DNA from 2 places in the Cellulosimicrobium protaetiae genome. Region 1 is predicted to be linked to the other one. Evidence: riboswitches for the same ligand, from Rfam matches in the RefSeq annotation. Region 1 holds a riboswitch; the other holds the start of a gene.

What was found. Region 1 has a riboswitch for S-adenosylmethionine ahead of FIC82_RS18745 (ABC transporter substrate-binding protein). Riboswitches for the same ligand answer to the same signal wherever they lie in the genome.
Region 2: another riboswitch for S-adenosylmethionine. It lies ahead of FIC82_RS02830 (methylenetetrahydrofolate reductase); the one in region 1 lies ahead of FIC82_RS18745 (ABC transporter substrate-binding protein).

Annotation. Positions count from the first base shown of each region.
Region 1 is NZ_CP052757.1:4,349,718-4,354,794, forward strand. Features, by position in the region: gene FIC82_RS18735 (ABC transporter permease) at 1-713, opposite strand, end outside; gene FIC82_RS18740 (ABC transporter permease) at 710-1,663, opposite strand; gene FIC82_RS18745 (ABC transporter substrate-binding protein) at 1,736-3,364, opposite strand; SAM riboswitch class IV at 3,469-3,582, opposite strand; gene FIC82_RS18750 (LLM class flavin-dependent oxidoreductase) at 3,741-4,838, opposite strand; gene FIC82_RS18755 (LLM class flavin-dependent oxidoreductase) at 4,989-5,077, opposite strand, start outside.
Region 2 is NZ_CP052757.1:646,321-651,397, forward strand. Features, by position in the region: gene metE (5-methyltetrahydropteroyltriglutamate--homocysteine S-methyltransferase) at 1-2,079, opposite strand, end outside; gene FIC82_RS02830 (methylenetetrahydrofolate reductase) at 2,112-3,176, opposite strand; SAM riboswitch class I at 3,271-3,373, opposite strand; gene FIC82_RS02835 (sodium/solute symporter) at 3,537-5,060, opposite strand; gene FIC82_RS02840 (heavy metal transporter) at 5,057-5,077, opposite strand, start outside.

The DNA of each region.
Region 1 (5,077 bases):
CGCGCGAACGTCGCGACGCTCGTGATGCCGACGGCGATCGCGACCTTCACCGTCCCGAACCCGAGCGCCGTGATGATCGCGAGCGAGAGCAGGATGCTGGGGATCGCGAGCAGCACGTCGACGAACCGGCCGACGACGTCGTCCACCCACCCACGCACGAACCCCGCGAGCAGGCCGAGCAGCGATCCCGCGACGAGCCCGACCGCGACCGCGATCACGGTCGCGCTGAGCGACGCCGACGCGCCGTGGACGACGCGCGCGTACACGTCGCGCCCCAGGTGGTCGGTGCCGAACAGGTGCGCGCCCGACGGCGGCTGGAGCCGGTCCGCCGGCACGCCCGTCAGCGGGTCGTACGACGTGAAGAGCTGCGGGACGACCGCCCACGCCGTGACGAGGAGGACGACGAGCACGGCGACGACCAGCCCGGGACGCCGCACGGCGTACCGCACCCCGCGGCGCCACCGGCCCCCGGGGCCGGCGCCGCGGACCCGGCCGTACCGGATGATCGCACGGGCGTCCTCGCGGTCCGCGACCTCGATCTCCTCGGGCGTCCGCGGCTCGGGGACCTCCGGGGTCCCGGGCAGCGCGTCGTCCGACGGCGGGACGTACGTCCGCGGGACGTCCCGCGCCGGAGCGGCGGCGCGATCGCTCGCGATCGTCGGGACCTCGACCGCGTCGCGGAGCACGATGCGCACTCCCGGCCTGGTGCTCATGCGGCCACCGCCTTCTGTCGTGCGTCGATCCGGGGGTCGAGCAGGGGGTAGAGCAGGTCGACCACGAGCGTGACGACCACGAACACGAGGGCCGAGAGGACGACGACCGCCTGCACCACGGGGATGTCCTGCGCGTCCACGGACGTGACCGTGAGCCGCCCGAGGCCCGCGCGCGAGAACACCGTCTCCGTGACGACCGTGCCGCCGAGCAGTCCGCCGACGAGGACCCCGAGCACGGTCAGCGCGGGGATCGCGGCGTTGCGGAGCGCGTGACCGAAGTGCACGCGCGCCCGGCTCGCGCCCTTGGCGCGCGCGGTCTCGACGTACGGCTCGTCGAGCGTCCCGCGCAGGCTCCGGGCGAGCACCTGGGCGAGCGCGGCGCTCGCCGGCACGGCGAGCGTGATCGCCGGCAGCACGAGGCTGATCGCACCCTCGTTGCCGATCGCCGGGAACACCGGGAGCTGGAAGGAGAGCCACTGCAGGAGCAGCAGGCCCAGCCAGAACGGCGGCAGGGCGACGCCGAGCGGCGGGAGCGAGGCGAGCGCGTGGCGCAGCCAGGTCGCGCGCGGGAACGTGCTCGCGATCGCGATGCCGGCACCCGCCACGACCGCGAGGACGAGCGCCGCAGCCGTGAGCTTGAGCGTCTCGGGCAGCGCTTGGAGCACGAGCTGGGTCGCGGGCGCGCCCGACGAGTACGACGTGCCGAAGTCGAGGCGCAGCGCGTGCCACAGCGCGTCGCCGTACTGCACGAGCACGGGCCGGTCGAGGCCGTACTGCGCGCGCAGCGCGTCGAGCAGCGCGGGGTCCACCTGGTCCGCCTCGCCGCCGCCGCTCGCCATGAGCGCGGCCGGGTCGCTGGGCAGCAGGTAGAGGACGAAGAACGAGATCGTGAACGCCGCCCAGAGCACGAACAGCCCCTGCCCGGCGCGACGCAGGACGTATCGGCCCATGGTCGGCCTCCTTCCGTGGGGGGACGGTCCGCCTGCCCGACGCCGCGGCGTCGGGCAGGCGGACCCGGCGGGTCAGCCCTGGGTGACCCAGGCGTCGTAGAAGTCGAGGCGTGAGGACGCCTCGAACGTCAGGCCGTGGACCGTGTCGGCGGCCGCGATGATCGTCGACAGCTCGTAGACCGGGATCGCGTGGCCCTTCTGGACCAGGAGGCGCGACGCCTCCGTGACGAGCTCCTGCCGCTCGGCCGGGTCGGTCGCCGCGGCCGACGCGTCGAGCAGGTCGTCGACCTCCTCCGCGTCGCGCTGGTTGATGTTGCGCGCGTTCGCCGAGAAGATCGTCCGCAGCACGTCCGGGTCGGAGCGCGTGAGGTTGTAGTAGTCGAAGTCGAAGTCGCCGCTCTCCGTGATGGCCTGCGACTCCGCGACGGTCACGTGCTGGAGCTGGAGGTCGACGCCGATCTGCGCGAGCTGCTGCTGGACCAGCTCGAGCGGCTCGGGCACCTGCCAGAAGGTCACCGTCGTCGAGAGCTTCTGGCCGTCCTTCTCACGGACGCCGTCGGCGCCCTCGACCCAGCCCGCGTCATCGAGGATCTTCTTGGCGCCCTCGGGGTCGTAGGCGAGCTCGTCCGCGACGCTCTCGTAGAGCGGCGTCGAGTGGGACAGGACGCCGGTGGCCGGCTCGTCCTGCTCGCTCAGCACCGTGTCCGCGATCTGCTCGCGGTCGATCCCCTTGAGGATCGCCGTCCGCACGGCCTCGTCGCCCGCGAGCGGGCTCGACTCGTTGGGGAACAGGTTGAACACGACGCCCGGGTTGGCCCGGTACTCGAGCCAGAACCCGTTGCCGTCGAACTGCGGGAGGTCGACGGTCGAGATCGCGGCGGTCGCGTCGATCTGCCCGGACTGCAGGCTGCCGCTGCGCACGCTCGCCTCGGGGATGACCTTGAACGTCACGGTGTCGAGGTAGGCCTCGCCCTGGTGGTCGTTCGCCTCCGAGCCCCACGCGTAGCCCGCGACCTTCTCGAGCACGATCTCCTGGTCCTGCGTGTAGGACTTCACCGAGAACGGGCCGGAGCCGACGAACTTCCCGGCGCACCGGTCCTCGACGCTCAGGTCGGCCGACGACGGCGCGAGCAGGCCGAGCGAAAACGTCGACGTCGCCTGGAGGAACTGGGCACTCGGCGCCGCGAAGTCGACCGTGAGGGTCTGCGGGTCGGTGACCGTGGTGCCCTCGTAGCCGACGAGGTACTGCGACCCGAGCGACGCCGTCGCGCCGAGGGCGACGATCGCGTCGAAGTTGGTCTTGACCGACTCGGCGTCGATCGGCGTGCCGTCGGCGTACGTCGCGTCGTCTCGCAGGTGGAACGTGTAGCTCGACGCGTCGTCGTTCACCTCCCAGCTCTCCGCGAGCCACGGCAGGATCTCGCCCGACTCCGGGTCCTGCGCCGTGAGCGACGCGACGGTCTGGCGGGCCGCGGCGATGGCGTCGTTGTTGCCGACCTGCTGCGGGTCGATGCAGTGCGAGTCGACCGTGATCGCGAAGGTCAGGTCGCCGCCCGCCACGGGCTCGCCCGTCGGGCTCGGCGACCCGCCGCCGTCGGACGCGCCGGAGCCTCCGCCCGCGCACGCGCTGAGCAGGAGGCCCGTCGCGGCGGCCGCCGCGGCGACGGTCAGGGACCGGCGTCGGTGAGGTGTGGGGATCATGTCGTGCTGCTCTCCTCGTGTGCCGGCTGAGGACCGGCGATCGTCCGGCGCCGGTGGTCGTCCGCGCCGGGCCGAGGGCCGACGCGGCGGGGGATCCCACCGGGGTGCCGTGCTTACCGCGCGGCGGGAGCCACGCGGTCAGGTCGTTCCCGGAGCACCCCGTCACGTCGAAGGGTTGCTGGTCAGCGAGCCGGGCCTGGGTGCTGACGCTCGTCACCTGGGGGCAGGAAAGACAATCCCGACGGGTTGAGTCAAGTTTCGAGACGGCCGTCCCGCCAGGCGGACGGATGTTTCGTCTCCCCGCCGTGGGCATGAGAAGGGCCCGGTCTCGCCGCGCGAACCGGGCCCCTTTCATGCCCACGACCGGTGGGGCGGGTCAGGTGGCGGTGAAGCCCGCCGCGCGACGGGCGTCTGCCGGGCTCCACAGGTCGGTCTTCACCTCGGCCTTCACGACCGGGACCACCTCCTCCGCGAACCGGCGCAGCACGTCCTCCTGCTGCGTCGCGGGGATGAGGTGGTTGACGGACACCGACTGGAGGTCGTGCCCGTAGGAGGCGTGGTAGTCGAGGATCTTCTCCGCTACGCGCTCCGGCGAGCCCACCAGCGCCGGGCCGCGCTCGACGGCGTCCTCGACCGTCCGGAAGCTCGGCGCCTTCCCCACGGCATCCGGCCCGTAGCCGCGACGTGCCGCCGCCGCGACCTGGCCCTCGTAGATCGGGCGGTACTGCTCGACCGCCTCCTCCGTCGTGTCGGCGAGGAACAGCCCGCCCGAGCCCGACCCCACGAACCCGTACGCCGGGTCGTGCCCGTGCGCCGCGTACCGCTCGCGGTAGCGGTCGATGAGCACCTGGTAGTTCTCGCGCGGCTGCAGCGCGTTGGCGCTGACGATCGGGTCCCCGTACCGCGCCGCGAGCTCCACCGCGAACTGCGACGTCGCCGACCCGTGCCAGATGCGGAACGGCCCGGCGAACGGACGCGGCAGCGTCGTCGCGCGCTCCAGCGCGTGCCGGTGCCGCCCGCTCCAGCTCACGTCCTCCTCCGACAGCAGCAGGCGCAGGAGCTCGTAGTTCTCCTGCAGGTACTCGTACTGCTTGTCGATGTCGAGCCCCAGCAGCGGGTACTGCAGCACCTCGTTGCCCTTGCCGATGACGATCTCCAGCCGCCCGCGGCTCAGCTGGTCCACCGTCGCGAGGTCCTCGGCGACGCGGATCGGGTCGAGCAGCGACAGCACCGTCACGCCGGTGCTCAGGAGGATCCGCGACGTCCGCGCCGCGACCGCCCCGAGGATCACCGTCGGTGCCGACGACAGCACCTCCCCCGCGTGCCGCTCCCCCACCGCGAACGAGTCGAACCCGAGCTCCTCCGCCAGCACCGCCGTCTCCACGACCCGGTTCAACCGGTCGGACGGCGCGACCGCCTCCCCGGTCACCGGATGGGGCGGGTTGAACACGATGTCGAGTAACTGGAACCGCACGGTCCTGCTCCTTGCTGTCGTCGTTCGTGGTCGGGCCGAGCGGGCTCGCCACCGAGATCGGCAGTGCCAGTCGAGGTCGGCACGTGCACGTGCCGATCTCGGCCGGGGCCGCCGACCTCGTCCTTCTCTGCCGATCTCGGTCCCGGACCGTCAGGCCGCGGCCGCCTCCGCGGTGGCGGCGTCGCGCTTCGCGACCTCCTCGCGGACGATCGGGATGACGTAGCGGCCGAAGTCGATCG
Region 2 (5,077 bases), 930 kb from region 1:
GTCGTCGCGCCGCAGCGGCAGGAGCTCGCGCAGCGCGGGCTCGTCGACCTGCACGATCCCGATGCCCGCGGCCTCCAGGTCCGCGATCTCGTCGCGCAGCGCGAGGCCCACCTGGTTCGCGGTGTCGCCGAGCGGCTGGTCGTCGCGCACGAACGACCACGCAAGGATCGTGACCGGCCCGGTGAGCATGCCCTTGACGGGCTTCTCGGTGAGCGACGCCGTGTACGACGACCACTCGACCGTGATGGGCTCCGGGCGCGTGACGTCGCCCCACAGGATCGGCGGGCGCACGCAGCGCGACCCGTACGACTGGACCCAGCCGTTCGCCGTGACCGCGAACCCGTCGAGGTGCTCCGCGAAGTACTGCACCATGTCGTTGCGCTCGGGCTCGCCGTGCACGAGCACGTCGAGGCCCAGCTCTTCCTGGATCGCGACGACGCGCGCGATCTCCTCACGCATCGCGGTCGTGTAGTCCGCGTCCGACAGCTCGCCCTTCGTCCACAGCGCGCGGGCGCGGCGGATCTCCGGCGTCTGCGGGAACGACCCGATCGTCGTCGTGGGGAGCGGCGGCAGGTTCAGGCGCTCCTGCTGCGCGGCCGCACGCTGGGCGTAGTCGCCGCGCGCGAAGTCCGCGTCGGTCAGCGCGGCCGCGCGCTCGCGCACCGCGGGCACGACGACGCCGCTCGCCTCCGCGCGCGACGCCACCGCCGCGCGGGACGCCTCGATCTCCGCCGCGACGGCGTCGCGACCCTCCGTGAGCGCGCGCGCGAGCGTCGCGACCTCGCCGACCTTCTGGTCGGCGAACGCGAGCCAGTCGCGCAGGCGCGGGTCGAGCGTCGTGCCCGACGCGGTGCCGGGCGCGGCGAGCGTCTCGTCCTCGACGTCGTGCGGCACGTGCAGCAGCGACGTCGACGTGCCGACCGAGACCGCGCCGGCACCCAGTCCCTCGACGGCGTCGACGACGTCGAGCTTCGCCGCGAGGTCCGCGCGCCACACGTTGTGCCCGTCGATCACGCCCGCGACGAGCGTCTTGCCGGCGAGGCCGGGGACGCCGCCGTCGGCGGCCGTGGGGACGGCGCCCTTGACGAGGTCGATCGCGATGGCGTCCACGTCGGTGCCCGCGAGGAGCGCAAGCCCGTCCCGGGCGGCCCCTCCGGCGGTCTCGGCACCGGCCTGGAGCGCGCCGAACGGCGCGGCGACGAGGATCGCGGGCCGCGCGTCCTGCGCCGAACCCGGGGTCGCGGCCGGGTCCGCGGACGAGTCCGGCGAAGACCCCGGGTTCGGCACGGGGCGGAGGTCGGTCGCGAGGGCGCGGTACGCCGACTCCACCGCGGCGGCGAGGTCGGCGAACGGCACGTCGACCGAGTCGGTGACGAGGATCGGCTCGTCGAGCTGCACCCACGGGGCGCCGGCGGCGGCGAGCGCGCGCAGCAGGTCGGCGTAGGCGGCGACGACGTCGTCGAGCCGGTCGAGCGGCGAGTAGCCCGCGGGGGCGTCGTCAGCCGCCTTGGAGAGCGCGAGGAACGTCACCGGCCCGACGACGACGGGCCGCGTCACGACGCCGGCCTCCTTCGCCTCGACGAACTCGCGCACGACGCGGTCGTCGACGAACCGGATCGGGGTGTCCGGGCCGATCTCGGGGACCAGGTAGTGGTAGTTCGTGTCGAACCACTTGGTCATCTCGAGCGGGGCGTCGTCACCCTGACCCCGTGCCACGGTGAAGTAGCCGGCGAGGTCGAGGCGTCCCGCCTCGTCCGGCCCGGTGCCGAGGAGCGACGCGAACCGCGACGGGACCGCCCCGAGGGAGGCGGCGACGTCGAGCACCTGGTCGTAGAAGGAGAACGAGCCGGGGACCGAGGCGTCGTCGGCGCCGAGACCGAGGTCGACGAGCCGGCGGACGGTCGCGAGGCGCAGCTCGCGGGCCGTCGCCTCGAGCTCGTCGACGCTCGTGCGCCCGGCCCAGAACGCCTCGACGGCCTTCTTGAGCTCGCGGCGGCGCCCGATGCGCGGGTAGCCGAGCACGGTGCCGGCGGGGAAACCGACCGGATTCTGGGTAGGGGAGGGTACGGAAGTGGCCATGATCGAAACCTCTTGCTGGTCCGGAGGACCGGTCAGACGGGCGTGCCGTGCGTGGCGGCGCTCGTCGTGGGCAGGGAGGTGCCGGTGACCCACGGCCCGCTGGCCAGGTCCGGGACGAGCGGGGCGGCGGCAGCGCTGGCGCTGCCCCCGGTCCCGCCCGACCCGCCGCCGAGGTGGACACCCTCGAGCAGGTCAAGAGCGGCGCGGTGCTTGTTGAACGTGTACACGTGCAGACCGGGCGTGCCCGCGTCGAGGACGCGCTGCGCGAGGTCCACGGTGTACGCGATCCCGTAGGCGTGCTGCGCCTCCGGGTCGGGCAGGGCGTCGAGCGCGTCCAGCAGGTGCTGGGGCGCGCGCACGCCCGTGAGCTCCTCGACGCGACGGAGCCGCGCGGGCTCCGTCGTGGGCAGCAGCCCGGCGAGGATGGGGATCGTCACGCCGGCCGCACGGGCCTCGGCGACGAAGTCGGTGTACGACGACGCGTCGTAGAAGAGCTGCGTGATCGCGAAGCTCGCGCCGGCCTGCTGCTTCTGCCACAGGCGGCGCACCTCCTGGCTCCGCGTGGTGCCGGCGGCGGGGTTGCCGTCGCAGAACGTCGCGACGGCGATCGTCAGCGGGCGGGCGGCGCCCCGCAGGGCGGCGGCAGGGTCGGCCGCGCAGCGCGACGCCTCGACCTCGCGCAGCAGCGCGACGAGCTCGGTCGACGACCGCACGCCGTCGGGCGCGGGCTGCCAGTCCGGCTGGTCGCGCGGCGGGTCGCCCCGCAGCGCGAGGAAGCTCCGCACGCCCTCGTCGAGGAAGTCGTTGATGACCTCCTCGACGTCCTCGCGCGACGCCCCGACGCACGTGAGGTGCGCGATCGGCAGCACAGGCGTGCCCTGGAGCAGGCGGCCGACGACCTGGCGCGCGGTCGCGCGGTCGGTGCCCGCGGCGCCGTACGTCACGGACACGAAGTCGGGGTGCGTCGCGACGAGCCGGCGTGCCGTCTCCCAGAACTTGGGCGCCGCGTCCGGGCGGCGCGGGGGCATGAGCTCGAACGAGACCGTCGGCCGTGCCGCCCCGCCGTGGGCCTGCCCGACGGCGTCCGCGACGCTCACGACGTCGCTCCGACCGGGGTGGGTGCGTGCGCGACCGCCGTCGGGCACGGGCTGCCCGGACGGTGCGCGAAGGATGCCTCTGAGACCATTAGTCGCTCCATCGACCCTGGCGTTAGCACCTTTGTCCTCGGGAGGCTTCCGTCGGCGGGTTGCTGCGGTGTCGTCGAGCCAGGACTCTCGACCGCTCTGGATGGTTGACCCGATCCTACGACCCATCCGGCATGCGGTCGAGGGTGACCGCCAGGTGAGATGTCCCGGCTCCACGACGAGATCGGCGCGCGCTGGATCTGACCAGTTCAGGGCTCCTGCGCTACAGATTTCAGGCCTTCTACGCTACAGATTTCAGGTCCCACACCGTCGTCAACGGCGCCGGAGCTCCGGCACGTGCAGGCGCCGCAGGAACCGGTCGGTGCGCAGCGGTGGTCCGTGGCGGTCGCGCAGGGACACGACGACGACGGTCGCCGTCGCGAGCGGGATGGTCCAGGCGGCGGGCTGGGCGAGCAGGGCGCGCACGACGCCGGGGACGCCGTCGACCGCCTCCCCGGCCGGGCCGGTCCCGTAGCCCGCGGCGACGAGCGCGGACGAGGCGAGCAGCGCCGTCGCGCACAGGACGGACCCGACGACCATCCCCGCGACCGCGCCGCGCGCGGTGAGGCGGCGCCACCACACGCCGAGCAGGATCACCGGCGAGAGGGCGGACGCGGCGAAGACGAACACCGTCCCGACGCTCGTCACGAGGCCCTGCGGGATGGTGACGAGCGCGAACGCCAGCGGGATGAGCGTGCACGCGACCGCCGACCAGCGGAAGGACCGCACGGTCCCGCCGAACAGGTCCTGGCTCACGACGCCCGCGAGCGCCACGACGAGCCCCGACGACGTGCCGAGGAACGCGGCGAAAGCACCCGCCACGACGAGCGCGGCGAGGAGCTCGCCACCGATCCCGGGCACGAGGCGGGTCGGCAGCGTGAGGACGACGGTGTCGGCGACGCCGGGCTCCGCGAGGTCGGGTGCGACGACCCGGGCGACGAGCCCGAGCGTGCTGGACACCATGTAGAACACGCTGATCATCACGAGCACGACGACGGTCGTGCGGCGGGCGGAGCCGCCGTCGGGCGAGGTGTAGAAGCGCACGAGGACGTGCGGCAGGCCGGTGGTCCCGAGCAGCAGCGCGAGCAGGAGCGACACGGTCGCGTACGCGTCGAGGCCGCCGGGACCGGCGTCGTGCGGGAAGACCGCCGCGGGGTCGAAGGTCACGGTGGCGCCACCCGGCTCGAACGCGCCGCCCAGCGCCATGAGCACGAACACGAGGGGCAGCGCGAGCGCGGTGAGCTTGACCCAGAACTGGAACGCCTGGACGAACGTGATGGAGCGCATGCCGCCGGCCGCGACGACCGCGCTCACGACGACCGCGATCCCGACCGACCCGACCCACGGCGGGACGGGCGCGACGCTCGTGATGACGAGCGCCGCGCCGTGGAGCTGCGGCACGACGTAGAGCCACCCGATGACGAGCACGAGCACGCTCGTCACGCGGCGCGCGACGACGGAGTCGAGCCGGGCGTGGACGAAGTCGGGGATCGTGTACGCGCCGCTGCGGCGCAGCGGGCCGGCGACGAACAGCAGGACGAGCAGGTACCCGGCCGCGTACCCGACGGGGAACCAGAACGCCTCGGCACCCGAGAGCAGCACGAGGCCCGAGAGGCCGAGGAACGTGCCGGCGGACAGGTACTCGCCGCTGATCGCGGACGCGTTCCACACCGGACGGACGGTGCGCGACGCGACGAAGAAGTCGCTCGTGGTGCGCGAGATGCGCAGGCCGTAGAACCCGATGAGGCCGGTCGCGAGCAGGAGCAGCCCGATCGCGACGAGGGGCAGCGCGCTCACGAGCCACCGCCCTCGTC